Regions from separate parts of the Sporolactobacillus caesalpiniae genome, predicted to be linked through region 1. Evidence: riboswitches for the same ligand, from Rfam matches in the RefSeq annotation. Region 1 holds a riboswitch; the other holds the start of a gene.
What was found. Region 1 has a riboswitch for cyclic di-GMP ahead of ABWW58_RS02910 (hypothetical protein). Riboswitches for the same ligand answer to the same signal wherever they lie in the genome.
Positions count from the first base shown of each region.

Region 2: linked by a shared signal. The riboswitch ahead of ABWW58_RS08620 (CAP domain-containing protein) and the one ahead of ABWW58_RS02910 (hypothetical protein) in region 1 are both predicted to bind cyclic di-GMP.

Region 1 is NZ_JBEVCB010000001.1:580,548-588,212, reverse strand. It holds gene ABWW58_RS02930 (AEC family transporter) at 1-662, shown strand, start outside; gene ABWW58_RS02925 (hypothetical protein) at 722-1,198, shown strand; gene ABWW58_RS02920 (flavodoxin) at 1,293-1,742, opposite strand; gene ABWW58_RS02915 (3-oxoacyl-[acyl-carrier-protein] synthase III C-terminal domain-containing protein) at 1,963-2,949, opposite strand; gene ABWW58_RS02910 (hypothetical protein) at 3,053-3,382, opposite strand; cyclic di-GMP riboswitch class I at 3,447-3,529, opposite strand; gene ABWW58_RS02905 (VanZ family protein) at 3,653-4,558, opposite strand; gene ABWW58_RS02900 (D-alanyl-D-alanine carboxypeptidase family protein) at 4,595-5,512, opposite strand; gene ltrA (group II intron reverse transcriptase/maturase) at 5,843-7,231, opposite strand.
Region 2 is NZ_JBEVCB010000004.1:49,585-57,249, reverse strand. It holds gene ABWW58_RS08645 (HAAS signaling domain-containing protein) at 1-260, shown strand, start outside; gene ABWW58_RS08640 (DUF4097 family beta strand repeat-containing protein) at 257-1,201, shown strand; gene ABWW58_RS08635 (FAD-dependent oxidoreductase) at 1,341-2,921, shown strand; gene ABWW58_RS08630 (DnaJ family domain-containing protein) at 2,924-3,301, shown strand; gene ABWW58_RS08625 (cupin domain-containing protein) at 3,306-3,953, opposite strand; cyclic di-GMP riboswitch class I at 4,194-4,280, shown strand; gene ABWW58_RS08620 (CAP domain-containing protein) at 4,319-5,161, shown strand; gene ABWW58_RS08615 (MerR family transcriptional regulator) at 5,218-5,988, opposite strand; gene ABWW58_RS08610 (permease) at 6,246-7,154, shown strand; gene ABWW58_RS08605 (TIGR03943 family putative permease subunit) at 7,168-7,665, shown strand, end outside.

The sequences.
Region 1 (7,665 bases):
TTACCGCAAAAATCATCCATTTACCGGAACCGAGTGCACGAGCGCTGACTCTGACAACAGTCTTCAGTAACGCGAATAACTATGGACTCCCTGTATTGCTTTTGGCATTCGGACAAGTCGGTTTTTCTCTTGGAGCAGTTTATGTCATCGGTCAAATCATTCTCGTTAACATCCTTGGTATGTACATTGCTTCTCGCTCAGAACTGAGCGGCAAGCAATCCATTGTGCATATTCTGAAATCACCACTTATCTACGCTTCCCTTGCCGGAACATTGCTTGTCTTGACACAACTGCATCTGCCCGTGGGAACTGCTACCGCTGCTCACATGCTTGGTGCGGCTTACCCAGTACTTGTTCTCTTGATTCTTGGCATTAAACTTGGCAATACCAAAATGTCGGGCATTCGACGTCCCGAAGTATGGATCGGTGTATTCCTTCGTTTGATCATTGTACCCATCATCGCCAAGGGTGTATTAATTGCACTAGGTATCCACGGTATGCTCGCATCCGTTCTGCTCGTCGAAATCAGCATGCCTGCCGCGGTGAACAGCGTCATGTTGATTGAGAAATTTGATGGAGATTCAGAGCTCGCCTCATTAATCGTCACCATTACAACCATTCTCAGCTTTATCTATCTTCCATTATTAATTTCCATTGGGTAATGGTTAGACAGAACATAGTCTGAGAAAGGGGCTATGTTTACTATGAAAGGAGCTATCCTATGTTAGGACACTTAGGGTTTTCGTATGTTGGTCTAATCTATTTATTGATGCTATTTATTCCCAACATCGTTTGGAGTAAGCATCAGCCGATAGATTATGATTACAGCCAAGAAGACAAACGATTATTAGTGTTGGAACGTATCGGGCAAGTATGTTGTACATGCAGCGTATTGATTTTTAGTGATTTTAACATTGCTCCATTTTCACTATGGAGTTTGTGGATTATCGTATCATTTGTGCTAATGTTAGTCTACGAGATTTGTTGGGTTCGCTATTTTATCGATGAACATACAGAAAATATTTTTTACCGTAGTTTTTGCGGGGTTCCTGTACCACTTGCGAGTTTGCCTGTTACAGCTTTTCTTCTCCTGGGCATTTATGGGAAAGTTATTTGGCTTATCGCTTCTGCTCTTTTACTCGGTATCGGTCATATAGGCATACATATTCAGCATTTAAAAGCAATAAAAAAAAGATAATGAATTCCAAAGTCGTTTACAACGTGACCCTAAAAAAGCAGACCATTTGATCTGATCTGCTTTTCGCTTACTGTTTATGTTCATTTTAATCTTCTCATTTTGCGAGAAGCTTTTTCGCAAAAGATTCGCCTAATTGTATTGCCTGTTCGCATTCCTCTTTCGTCATTGAGAGTTCAACTTTGAAATTATCCTCAATAATTTCTGCTCCACAACGTGCAAGCGTTTCTTGAATAGTATCAACGGCAGCCGCAAAAAGCCCGTAGCTGCTGTCACCCGAACCAAAGCATGCGGCAGCTTTCCCTTGGAGATCATTATCGTTGAGTGTATCAAGGAAGTCTTCGACGGAGTAAGGCAGGTCGCCCATTCCATCAGTGAAGCTGCCAAACATAATGCCATTGTAACCATCAAATTCCGACACAGATAGTTGTAGGACATCCTTAACAACCGGATTAACTCCCGTCCGCTTAACACCTTCAGCTATTTTCTGCGCCATTTCTTCAGTGTTGCCTGTCTCACTGGCAAAGACAATTAGAACATCTGCCATTTTATAATAACCTTCTTTCAACTATAAGCTTTAGATGAAAATGAATATCATTGTCATTTAAATAATAACATTTTTATTTTCCTTATTAAATACCCAATGTTACTCTGGATAAAGACACGTCAAAATTATGCAAAAAAAATCCGGCCCAATTGTAGCATTGGGTCAGATTTTAATACATTTTTCACTTTAAACCGTTTATTATATCCAAGCTTTTCTTAATTCAGTAGCGTAAAAGAACAGCAATATTTTGTGAACCGGCACCAATCGTCCAGAACATCACATAGTCGCCACGCTTCACACTTCCTTGTCTGAGTGCTTCGTAAAAAGCAATAAATGGACTGCTCGCTCCGGTGTAACCATATTCGCTGCCAATAAACAGCGAGCGTGATTCATCAATACCTAGTAATTCTCGAAGATCAACAACATTGGCATAGGCATACTGTGAAAAACAGAACATGCTCACATCGCCCGGCGTAAGGTGGTTTTCCTGAAGCAGATCGCGCATGTTCTGTGCCGCTGAATCAAGTGAAACATTTTCAAAGGGTTTCCAATCAAGCAGCCATTCATTACGAGCTGTATCATGCAATTTAGATACGCCACAACCGGGAAACAAAATGTTATTATGTTCAAGCGAATTAATTCGACATTTCGCACCAAGAAGTCCACGATCTTCTTTTGTTTTCTCTAGTATAATGGCACATGCAGCATCACCAAAATGTCCATAGCAAAGCTCATTATCCGGATTAACTACCGAATTAATGTAATCGGATCCAACGATCAACGCTCGATTTACGTTCTTTGTAACCGACATATACTTTGTGACATTATCAAGAGATAATATCATTCCGGCGCAATTTCCATTAAGATCAAGGCAGACACATTCGGGTTTTGCACCGATAGCCTGGTGCAGTTTAATGGAGCTTGGTGGTACTGTAAATTCCGGGAAAAAGCTGGAGAGCACAATCATATCAAGATCAGTGCCTCTAATCCCCGCTTTATTGAGCACTTTTTTGGCGGCGGCTATCGCCATAGTCAGACTGTTCTCAGTTTGCGAATCAATCAAATACCGCTTGTCCATTCCTATAACATCTTCGAAAAAATGTGTGTAGTCCTTTCCTTTTTCCTTAAAGTGGTTGATGTATGTATCATTGGAAACAATCTTTTTACCGTGATACACGTCAATCCCTAACACGTTCACATTGATCACACGCACTCCTCCATAAGCAAAGTTAATACATTGATAGATTTGGCCTCTCTATTCAGCATAGTCTGATAAATGCATAGCTCAGCCTTACTTCATTTGATTTTTTTCAAAGCAATTTGAATTGAGTAAGCCCGGCTTCTTTAGCTAAACGCCTAATTTGCATTTTAACGACCGCACTTTTACCTAAATCCATAGTTATGTCCTGGAAGCCCATATCCTTGTACATAGCAATGATGTTCGTGAGCATACCAACCATTTCCTGTGAAGAGACTCTCAGTTCGGAACCGTCAAGCACCAAATGACTGGTTGCCGGATTGACTTGAGCAGCAGCTTTTTTGAATTCTTCCACATACCCTGATGCGTCCTCCATCGTAAAAACACCTTCACACACGACACTGATGTCATTCCCCGTTGTCACAACACTGTATTTCCCCATCGTAAAACCTCCACTATTTATTAACAAAAAAAGCCGTGACATGTTGATCACAGCTTCTATGTCCAATGGTAACCCGGCTGTCATCGCTTTCGCATTAGACCCGTGGCTTTGCGTCCTAAACTTTCGGTTAGTTTGCTTTTTTCATTTATTCAATTGGTAATTATTAGCATTTTTCACTACTATTTTATCATATAATTTTGAGCGAAAATATTGAAGGGTATTTAGTATCGGTTCTTTTTTCATACTATATTTCATCAATGCCTTGTAAACTTAACGAACAATCACAAATTCTGCGAGAAATGTGGTAGGAAGCTGTTTTCCCCAAACACGAATCTTTGCATTTTCATCAACTTGCCGCATTCGGTTTACCGTTATTTTTTTTAGAGCTGCGGTTTTTGATGAATCACCATAATCTGTTGCCTTTTCCAAATACAGTTTCGTTGATTCATTAATCGAAATGGTCACCTGTATGTTCCCCTGATCAGGATCGGTTTTCATAATCAAATCATGCTTGTTTCCTCTGAGAAATGCCCCAGTATACTCGGGAATACCCAGAGTGACGCCAATCGTGTCTCTGTTGATATCTGCTGAACCGTCGAATGTCATTCCATCATAATTAAATAACAACAGGCAAATGCTGATTAATAGAGTTATTAGGAAAATGCGAGTATAGCGATTTATGCGATGCATCGGAATCCATTCGCAGAAAAGATGCCAAAGCGCAAAACCGAGCATGCTCCCCAAGACATTCAGAATTAGGTCATCCACATCACTGCGTCCGGTCATCAATACATATTGGGCAAATTCGATTGAAAGAGCAATAGCCAAGGGCACGCCGATAAATTGTTCGAATTCCATTGCTTTTTTCCTTAATGCTGGCACAAGAAAACCCATAGGTATAAAGATTGCAAATGATTGGAACGTGCGCAGCAAAGCGGTTTGATAGCCTGGATCATGATGATCCGATAAATAAAAAAGAGTATTGATCCGATTCATCGGTACCCAATTAACAGAGCGAGAAGCTGCCCAACTCCGACCTTGTTCAAACAGATCAATTTTCAGCAAGACAAACAAGTAGATGAAGAACAGCAACCACAACAGGGCTTTTAAGAAGAGCTGCATATCCACCCAATTTCTTGTCTTTACCCATTCATTTACTTTCAATCGATGAATCATTCTGCGTTCACTTCCTTATCCGCTTTGCTTGCGCTCCTATTCGAATTGGTTGTAGATTAACTTGGCATCTTCAATGTCGTACTGGATTGTGTTGTGATCACCCGGAGCACCGAGTGTAATCAGATTGTAAGTTTGTCCGTCTATTTGTGCAAGCGATGCCAAGCATAATCCGGCTTCATCTGTATATCCGGTTTTTCCACCTATAATTGCGCCTCCATTAATTGAACTATTCCCCATTTTTTGAAAAAGTGTGCTTTGAACGATCATTCCGTTCGGGTGAAAATTTGTTGGGGAGATCTGATAGCTATGAGTTGTAAAAATCTGGTGAAATACAGGATTTTTTAAAGCGTATAGGAGGAGTAGTGACATATCCCTCGCCGTTGTATAGTGATTGGGATCGTGCAGTCCGCTCGGATTTGTAAAATGCGTGTGCTTCATGCCGATCTCGGCCGCTTTCCGATTCATCATCGAAACGAAGGCATTTTCCGATCCGGATACAGATAGAGCAAGTGTCTCGGCAGCGTCCGCACCTGAAGGAAGCATGGTTCCATAAAGCAAGTCAATAATTTTCGGCTTTTCATTGGGTAAAAATCCAGCCATGGAGGCTCCCGATTGATTCAATGAATTATACAGTTGCGCAGGGATTCTTACTGTTTTTTGCAAATCATTGTAGTGTTCGATTGCAAGGATTGCCGTCATCATTTTCGTCAAGGATGCCGGATAAGCTTTTTCCTCGCCTCTTTTTTGAAACAGAACTTTTTTTGATGAAACAGAGACAAGAACGGCTTGCCGACTATGTATCCGCGTTGACGAAGAAAATGACAGCACACTTTTATCTATCTCACGCTGCAAAGGCACCTGAGAGATAGAAATGGCAGGTAATTTCCAGATCTGAAAGCTAAAGAAAATGAAAACAAATAAAAGCAATAGAAAACCCACACTTTTTCCACGCACATGAACTAACTCCCTTCTGAACACTATTAAAGCATTCAAAAAGGAGATTTCTGTTTAACAACTTCTTATTAAATTCTTAAGATTATACCATGTGCGTTTATACTATGTTGTTAAATTTGGAAAAACTGTGCGCGCCCGTTCTTTAAACCAGCCTGTTATTGAATGTGCTTCGGTTGCTCGCCGATCCCGCAGGAGTCTCGCACCTACGTGTTTGGTTCACAGACTTTTGATTTGGCAATAAATCACATACTTTCTTTATCTTATCGAGTAGGAGGAGATAATTTCTCCGACCTCTCACACCACCGTACGTACGGGTCCGTATACGGCGGTTCAATAGCTTAAGTGTACATGCTCGAACAGATGGACTAGATTTTTGAGTCCCACCTGTTCGAGTATTTTGTTTGTGATCGACCGATGTAAGATATGGCTACAGGCGATGCGCCAGTAGCCTTTTCGTGTATTTGCCCATTCCCATGCTTTTGGTTTTGGAACGTTAAGTTTCATGAGACTTTTATATCTCGTCTTGACTTTCTTCCAACGTTTCCAAATGATCTGGCGAATTCTTCGCCGGAGCCACTGATCAATATGCCGAATATAGCTCTTCATATAGCTTATGCCATAGTAGTTGATCCATCCTGTGGTTACTTCATTAATTTCTTTAACGATCCCACGGATGTTACCGCTTCGGCTTCTTTTCGTCAGTTGTTTGAGCTTTCGCTCAAAGCGCTTTTTCGACTTGATGTGGGGGCGAAATCCCAATCCCTGCTTGGTCGTGTGCAGGCAGAATCCAAGAAATTTAAGTTTCGTTGGGCTGCCGACCTGAGTTTTCTCCCGATTGACGGTTAGTTTCAGTTTATCTTCCAGAAAGGTGGTGATGCTCTTCATGACTCGTTCGCCCGCTCTTCTGCTTTTGACGTAGATCGTACAGTCGTCGGCATAGCGAACAAACTTATGTCCTCTTCGTTCCAGTTCCTTGTCCAGTTGATCAAGATAAATGTTGCCTAGAATGGGCGAGAGATTCCCCCCCTGGGGAACACCGGCCTCGGTCGGTACAACCTTTCCATTCGTATGCACACCACTGCGCAGGAACTTGCGAATGAGTTGAAGGACGATTTTGTCCTTAATCCGTTTTTCCACGCAATACATCAACTGATCATGATTCACTGTGTCAAAGTAGGCTTTTAAATCAAGATCCACCGCATATCTATATCCTGCTTCGTAGTAAGCCTTGACGCGTTTCATTGCGTTATGGGCACTGCGGTGCGGGCGGAAGCCAAAGCTGTTGTCTGAGAACGTCGGATCAACGATTCGTTCCATCACTTGAAGGATCGCTTGTTGCACCAGTCGGTCACAAACAGTCGGAACGCCAAGGTTTCTTTTTGATCCATCGGGTTTGGGAATTTCCACACGTTTTACCGGTTGTGGCTCGTACGAGCCATTCGTGATCTGTTGGATAAGCTCATCCCTATTTCGCATGAGAAAGGGAAAGAGTTCATCAACGGTCATTCCATCAATTCCGGCTGATCCTTTATTCGCCTTAACACGCTTATAGGCTCGATTTAAGTTCATTCGGTCGGTGATTCTCGTGATGAGATCATGCACACCATCTCTTCTTTCAGTTTCACCGTGAGTCGTACTGCACACTTCTACCGTACCTTCGGATTCCATCCTATTCTTCGATAGATAGCCATCTTTTGATGTTGTCTGTGATTGTCGCATGACTCACACCTCCGCTGCTTCCAAGATTACTATTGTTCAGCCCTTCGTCCTGTCGGACTACTATGGCTTCTGCTGACTTCTTACAGTTCACCAAACCATCACTGGCTCGGTTGCTTCTGTGGAAATTTTCTTTCCTCTTGTCGGAGGCCCCTGTAAGATCTCCCCGGGTAAGAACGACCGCTTTCCTTCCATGTGGCTGCTGCATATACTGTTTGAGATTCGGGCAGTATTGGACTTCACCTTGTTACGCAGGCTTATCCGTCTCTATTCAGCCTTAGTATGCAGTTCTTGTTCATCAGCCCAGAAGTTTGCCTCCGGCTTCCTTCAGATTCCACCTCACGGTGGACACCCTTGCCTTTGGCTAACAGTTCCTACTGCCAAGCCTGTAGCGGACTTTCACCGCCTAGCTGTCGTCCATGCCGGGCGCACATAAT
Region 2 (7,665 bases), on a different contig from region 1:
CTTTCGGTATTTTCTTCGGATTTATTGGTCTATGGTTTGGTGCCATTTGTATGGTGATCAGTCCGCTGCTTTCGCTTTTATCCTATTTTCAGTCAGGTTTTGATGCCTTTCTATTCACCTTCTTCGTATCGCTTGCTTGCTGCGGCGTAGGTTTACTGCTCAGTATCGCATTAGTCTACATCGGAAAATTTCTTTGGTATGTATGTGCCGGTTATATCCGTTTTACTATAGATCTCATTACAGGGAGGAAGCGATCATGAAAAAAATTATCTATGTTGCCCTGGCACTCATTCTTATCGGCGCCATTGGTGGACTGATTGTTTTTCAAACAACCGATCTTTTTCAAACGAGCAAAACCAACACACAAACAAAAACCGCATCGGTCAATGGAATAAAGAAAATAAATGTTGACGTATCTTCACTGGATGTTGAAATAAAGAAAACAAATCGTGATCAATTGTCCGCCGAGGTGAAGGGCTGGGGAAATAAGCAGATGATCCAAGGGGTTAAGCTTGCGATCAATAGGGAAGGCGATACGCTTCATGTGACTGCAGAGCGAAATCAATCGTTTTTCACCTTCACGATTGGCTGGACCAAGCTGATCATCGAGGTTCCGGAGCAGGAGTATAACCGATTTACTGCTGATGTGGGCTCAGGAGATCTTTCTATTGAAGACCTACAGGCAGGACATTTGTCTTTAACTTCCGGCTCCGGAGATGTCACTGCTATAAATAATAAGTCCAGAGGGAATTTTATCGTTCAGACGTCCAGTGGCGATATTAATATGCAGCATAATCAAGTCCAGAACGAAGCCCGTGTCTCTGCAAACAGTGGAGATCTTGACTTGTCCGATTTGACTGCCAAGTCCTCACGACTTGAAACGGCCTCCGGAGATATTGATGTTCAAAGGTACAGCGGATCACTGAGTGCACAAGCGAATTCAGGTGACATAGATATTGAAAGTAACCAATTGTCCGGAGATATTGATGCGCAAGCAGCGAGCGGTGATATCGATATTAATTTTGTGCAGGATCCAGATTCATTGTCCGTTAATTATCGTGGCGGTTCCGGAGAAGGCACAGTTAATCTGGACGGATTCCTCTATAAAGATAAAACAGATCACCTCATCATCGGACAAAAAGGCGACGGCAAATACAAAATTAGAGTGAGAACAAATTCCGGAGACTTTCGTTTGCAATGATTGATAAAGAATAAAAAACGATTCGCTGATTGAAAATCAGGCGGATCGTTTTTCTTTACAGCTAAGGTGCATAGTTTCTTCAACATGGGACACACTGTCCTTTGAGAGTTCTGAATAAAACGAAGGATGGATAATCTTCATGGAGCAGCAACACACGAATTTATCAGAGAGTACTTCATCCTTGTGGCATGACACCGTTCATCTGCCGACGTTTCGTCCGCTAAAAGAAAATCGCACGACAAACACGCTGGTAGTCGGTGCCGGGATCACAGGAATCACGGCAGCGTATATGCTTGCAAAAAGCGGGGTTCCGGTCATGTTGATGGACGCGAGCACAATTGCGAGCGGCACGAGCGGTTACACGACGGCAAAAATTACAGCTCAGCATGGATTGATCTACGACCATTTGATTCGTACACTTGGCGAGGAAAAAGCCGCACTTTATTATCAGGCGAATAAAGAGGCACTTCACTGGATGGGAAATCATGTGAACGAGCGCGGCTTCCAGTGCGACTACGAAATTCATCCGGCAGTTGTCTACGCGACAACGGATCAAGAGGCGAAGAACATCGAGAAGGAGAAGCTTGCCTATGATCATCTGGGTATTTTGGGGAAGCTGACCCATTCAATTGAGTTGCCTATTGAAGTTAAGAATGCGCTTATTATGCCTGGTCAAGCACAATTTCACCCACTGATGTATCTGCACGAACTGCTTGCAGATCTTGTAAACATGAATGTACCGATTTTTGAAGAAACACTTGCAGTAGATATCAAAGACAAAGAGTCTGAACCGTTAGTGATGACAAAACAGGGATTTGGCGTCCGTTGTCAGAATGTGCTGATCTGCTCCCACTTTCCTTTTTACGACAATCGCTTCTACTTTTCCAGAATGTTTCCCGAGCGTTCCTATTTAATTGCTTGTGAAACAGAGGGCAAAGTTCCGGATGGTATGTACCTCAGCGCCGGCACGCCGAAACGCTCCATTCGCGGACTGCGGCTCAATCACAAGAACTTCCTTTTAATTGGTGGTGAAAATCACAAAACCGGACGCGGTGAACCGATGGACGTTCACTATCAGAAGCTCGTTGACTTTGCGCGTGAGCAATTTGGTGAAGAGAAAATTAAGGCGCATTGGTCAGCACAGGATTTTACGACATTGGATCAGGTTCCATACATAGGAAGGCTTGCAAATAACAATTCACGTGTTTTGGTTGCCGCCGGATTTCATAAGTGGGGAATGACCACAGGTACCGTAGCCGCTCAACTGATGACTGATCTCGTCCTTGAACGCGCAAATCCCTATGTGGACTTGTTCAGTCCCGCCCGCTTTGAGGCAGCTCCTATGCTTGCCAGCTTTCTCGTTGAAAATATGAAAACGGCGGGCAATCTGATTAAAGGAAAACTAAGCAAAACCGAGCCATTAGAAGAGCAACTGCAAAACGACCATGGCGCAATCGCGTCGATTCACGGACGAAAAGTTGGTGCTTATCGCAATAAGGACGGACACTTGACTGTGGTTGATGCCACTTGCCCGCACATGGGGTGCGAAGTAAACTGGAATCAAGGCGAACGGACGTGGGATTGTCCCTGTCACGGCTCGCGCTTCACAGCCAATGGAGAGGTGCTCGACGGTCCGGCAAAGGAATCTTTATCATTAATTTTTTCAGAGTCTGATCATCAAAATAAGCAACAGCAAACGTCAAATAAACGGGAGTGTTAACTATGGGCATTATCGAAATTATGGCAGAAGAAAAAATTCAGGAAGGTTTGAAATCCGGCGCATTCGATCATCTTCCGGGCAAGGGCAAGCCGCTTGTTCTTGAAGATCTGTCATCAGTACCTAAGGAACTGCGCGCAGGCTACAAAATGATGAAAAATGCAGGCACGCTGCCTGAAGAGCTGCAGATAAAAAAAGACATCGTTACGTTGAATGATTTACTTAATTGCTGCGAAGATGAAAAAGAGCGCGCGCGACTGACGAAACAACTGCGATTTAAGCAATTGAAATTTAATCAGTTAATGGAAAAACGCTCCATTGCACACACATCAACCTTTCAAAGTTATCGTTCACGGATTTTCAATCGCCTCCATCTTTTCTGATTCGTTATTTGTTTTTCCAAATGTTGAGAAGCGGTCCCTGATTTCCATATACCGGATCTTGCTTCGGTTTGCCAACATGGCTAATATTATCTTTTAAAGCCTTCGTTTCCTTTGTTTGAATATCGTAGTCTTGTCCATTCGGATACCCGCCGGCAATAGAGAAATCGCTGCTTGATGATAAGCGCTTATGCCCAGTTCCCGCCGGAAGCACGACAACGTCGCCTGCGGACACTTTGAAATTGTTGCCTTTCTGTCCGCCAAGTCTAAGTGTCGCGTGTCCGGAGATGACCCCGAGTACTTCATGAGATGTGCTGTGAAAGTGATGGTAAGGAAAGACACCGTCTACCCAATTATTGCCCCAATTGTTCTTCTCAAATGTTTTCAAAATCTGCCCGGTCCGTCCTTTGAACGCGCCAGGATAAATCAGAACCTGGAAATAGGGATTGTTCGGAATTATTCCGTCATCCTTAAAGGTAACTGTTTGTACTTTGGCAAACTTATTTTTGCTCGTTGATTGCTGCTCGGACATTTGAGAGACTTCTGCTGTCTGAGTATCTGCTGACGAATGACCGTTTTCCGAAGCAGATTGTCCCCCGCATGCAGCAAGCACCAATAGTGGCGCCACCCCTGCTGCTCGAAACCATCTCCGCATGTAACGAACCTCCTCAAATTGAATTTACTACTCAGTATAGCACTCGGAATATTCTGATCATAGTAATCTGCTTCGCTGCTGACGCGCGATACGTGAAGTAGATTTCATTGAAATAAATCAAACCTACTAAATAAAATCGATCTTCTGCCGATAAATAATTTGAGGCAACAGGTCGATTATTGTTAAAGCCTGCCGGCTGATGTATAGTTAAATTAACCTAATATTTTAAAGATAAATCTTTTTTCTAAAGGGCAAAACTACTGAAAAGTAGTGACGCAAAGTCACAGATCTAAAGCGAGCAATCGCTAGGATGGCTGGACCGCCGTATTTGATAGTCAAACGTAAATGAGGGGAGATTTTTTATTATGCGTATTTTTAAGAATTTGTTAGTAGGCTTATTGATTGTTGTACTGTCCCTGTCCACAGCCTCAATATCAGCCGCTGATCAATCGAAATCGGCCGCCGGTTCAAATAAACAATCCCAACCGATCGTTCAACAGAATGAGAAGATTACGAGCGGTGTTGAAGCGAAATCGGTGAAGAAGCACGCAAAGAAAAAAGCGAAAAAGCCTGTAGTTAAGAAGCGTATAAAAAAGAGTGTTAAGAAAAAAGCGGTAAAAAAAGCAAAAAAATCGGTTAAGAAGAAAAAAGCAGTTAAAAAAGTTAAAAAAGCAGTCAAAAAGGCTAAAGTAGTCAAAAAGAAAGCTGTACATAAGGCTGTTAAAAAAACTCCTGTTAAAAAAGCACCTGCAAAAGCTCCTGTTCAGGCACAGACACCTGCACCTCAACCCGCAGCTTCCGGTCAGTATAATGGATCCGTAGAACAGCAGATTGTGAATCTAGTAAATAATGTACGCGCGCAGAACGGATTGCAGGCACTTCAAGTCAAACCGGAACTTCAGAATTTTGCACGGCAATGGAGTCAGCAGCAATTTAGCAATGGCGCAATGAGCCACGGAATGATGAATTTTTCGCGGAACACGGTAGCCGGACAAAACGTAGCCTATGCTAAAGGCGATGTAAACTATTTCGGATGGGATCAGATTTGGAGCGCACAGGCAACGATGGACGGCTGGATGAATTCCCCGGGCCATCGAGCGAATATCCTGAAGCCTGAGTATAAATATATTGGTGTCGGCGTCGTTTATGGTCAAAAGAACGGCAGCTCAGAGGGATGGGCATTCTTCACGCAAGACTTCTCAGACTAATTCTATGAAACTAGATAAGAGGTGTGGATAGTATCCACACCTCTTTTTCGAATGCTTTACACCTTTGCTGTGTATATTTTTACGGCATCGTGAAGCATTTTTGCCGCGCCTTTAGCGATATTACTCTCATAGTAGCTTGTGAACCGTGAGTCATCAACATACATCTGCGTGAGACCGGCATGTGCTTCTTTGGAATAAGTCCCCCTTGGCCAGAAATAGCACAGCCACTGACGATGCAAGTCCGCTGCTTTCTGAGCAGGGCTGCTCGCGGGATCGTTAAGATTGAGCGCTTCTTGCAGGTTCTGGAACATCTCATTCTGAATAGCCATGGATGCTTCATAGTCATCCTTACTCAGATTGGCAAATTGTTTGTTTGCTTTTTCTATTACATCTTCGCCATATTTTTTACGGATCTCTTTGCCATACTTTTTCTCGTTTTGATCTAATTTCTCTTTTTTGAAGCCTTCGAATTTCTCGTGATCAGTCATGATTGTCTCTCCCTTTTGCGAAGCGAGCGTTTTTTCAACGGTCGCGATCAGCCGTTCAAGGCGCTCTTTCTCCGCATTTAATTTCTTGTGTTGTTCAGTGAGGGCACCCAAAAGGTTGAAATCCGGCGAGGACAGCATCTCATGAATTTCCTTTAAACTGAACCTGAGTTCTCGAAAAAAGAGAATCTGCTGAAGCAGGTCAACCTGCTTCGCCCCGTATACTCGGTAGCCGGACGCATTGATAAATTCAGGTTTAAGCAAGCTGATTTTGTCGTAGTAACGCAGCGTACGCGTGCTTACCCCTGCCAAGTCACTGAGCTTCTTTATTGAATAATTCATTGAACTCCCTCCTGACAATTTCTACTTTACACCGTGACGTTGCGTCAATCTCAAGGGATTTTTAAGAAAAACTTTGCAGCTAATTACTGAGTGATGAACCGTATAAATTTAATCATAGTTTTGTCAGCGTGGGCATGAGGTGGTAGACTAGGAGAAGTTTTAATGACCGTGTCAGTATTGCGACCTTGATTTTATAAACGCAAATTGAGTCGATAGTCCGTATACATTCATTTGTTTAGTTGATCGGAGTGGTTGGTTTGTTCAGCAATTCGTTTCTGCAATTAAATACAATTTTTATTAGTATTATTATCGAAGCTGTCCCTTTTATCATTATTGGTGTGTTTATTTCAGCAATTATTCAAATGTTTGTTACCGATACGCTCGTTGCTCGAATTGTGCCCAAGAATCGGGTGGGGTCCGTGATGTTCGGCACATGTATGGGTGCTCTATTTCCCGCATGCGAATGCGGCATTGTGCCGATTACCGAACGTTTGGTCAAAAAGAACGTACCCTTGCACGCGGCGATAGCGTTTATGCTGGCGGGACCGATCATTAATCCGGTTGTGCTCTTTGCTACATATATAGCCTTCGGCAGCAGCTGGCAGATGGTGTTTTATCGTGCGGGACTTGCCATCGCCGTTTCCATCACGGTAGGTATTCTGATTTCTTATCTTTTTCCGGAGAACCAGTTGAGAGAATTTGTAACAAAGAAAGTGGCGCATTACCATAATCATCATCAGGAGGAGAAGATGGCGCCGCACACCATTACCTTTTTGGACAAGTTCAAAGGGACGATGGATCACGCCATTGATGAATTTTTTTCCGTTGGTAAATATCTCGTCTTCGGTGCTTTTATTGCAGCCGCGATGCAGACCTATATTAAGCAAAGTGTGCTGCTCTCGTTCGCTAATACGCCGTTTACCGCAATTCTTGTCATGATGGTTCTCGCTTTCATTATGTCGATATGTTCTGAAGCTGACGCATTTGTTGCCTCGTCATTTCGCAGTACCTTTCCGCCGGGACCACTGACCGCATTTCTCGTCTTTGGCGCGATGGTTGATATTAAGAATCTAATTATGATGCTCTCAACATTTAAAAAGAAATTTGTCGCCGGGTTAATCGCACTTATTTTTATCTGCGTATTTGCCGGGGCGCTGTTGATTTAAGGAGGGGTCAGCCATGCTTCGCTTTTTAATCTTATTTGGATTCGCTTATCTTTTTCTGCATCTGCACCTTACCGGTGACATCAGTAAATACATTAATATGCGCTATGGTTATCTATCCTTTGCGATGATTTTTGTGATTGGTTTTATGGCCATCTATCAGCTTGTGAAATGGAATGGTGAAGGCAATAAGGCACATGTCGATGTGGAACAAAAGATCTTTGGTCATGATCATAGTCATGAGAACAATACGTGGTGGAAAAAAATAGTCACTTATACGTTGGTCATTTTTCCACTTGTCACCGGATTGTTCCTGCCAATTGCGACACTTGATTCAACGATTGTGCGTGCAAAGGGGTTTCATTTTGCTGAAATTGACAATGACAAGGATCAGTACGCAAACCACCAGATCCTGAAACCAGATACAAGCCAATATTACGAGAGCAGCACCTATAAAGAAATGTTGAAATCGGATATGGAGAAATACAGCAAACCGGATCGACTGTATCTAAAT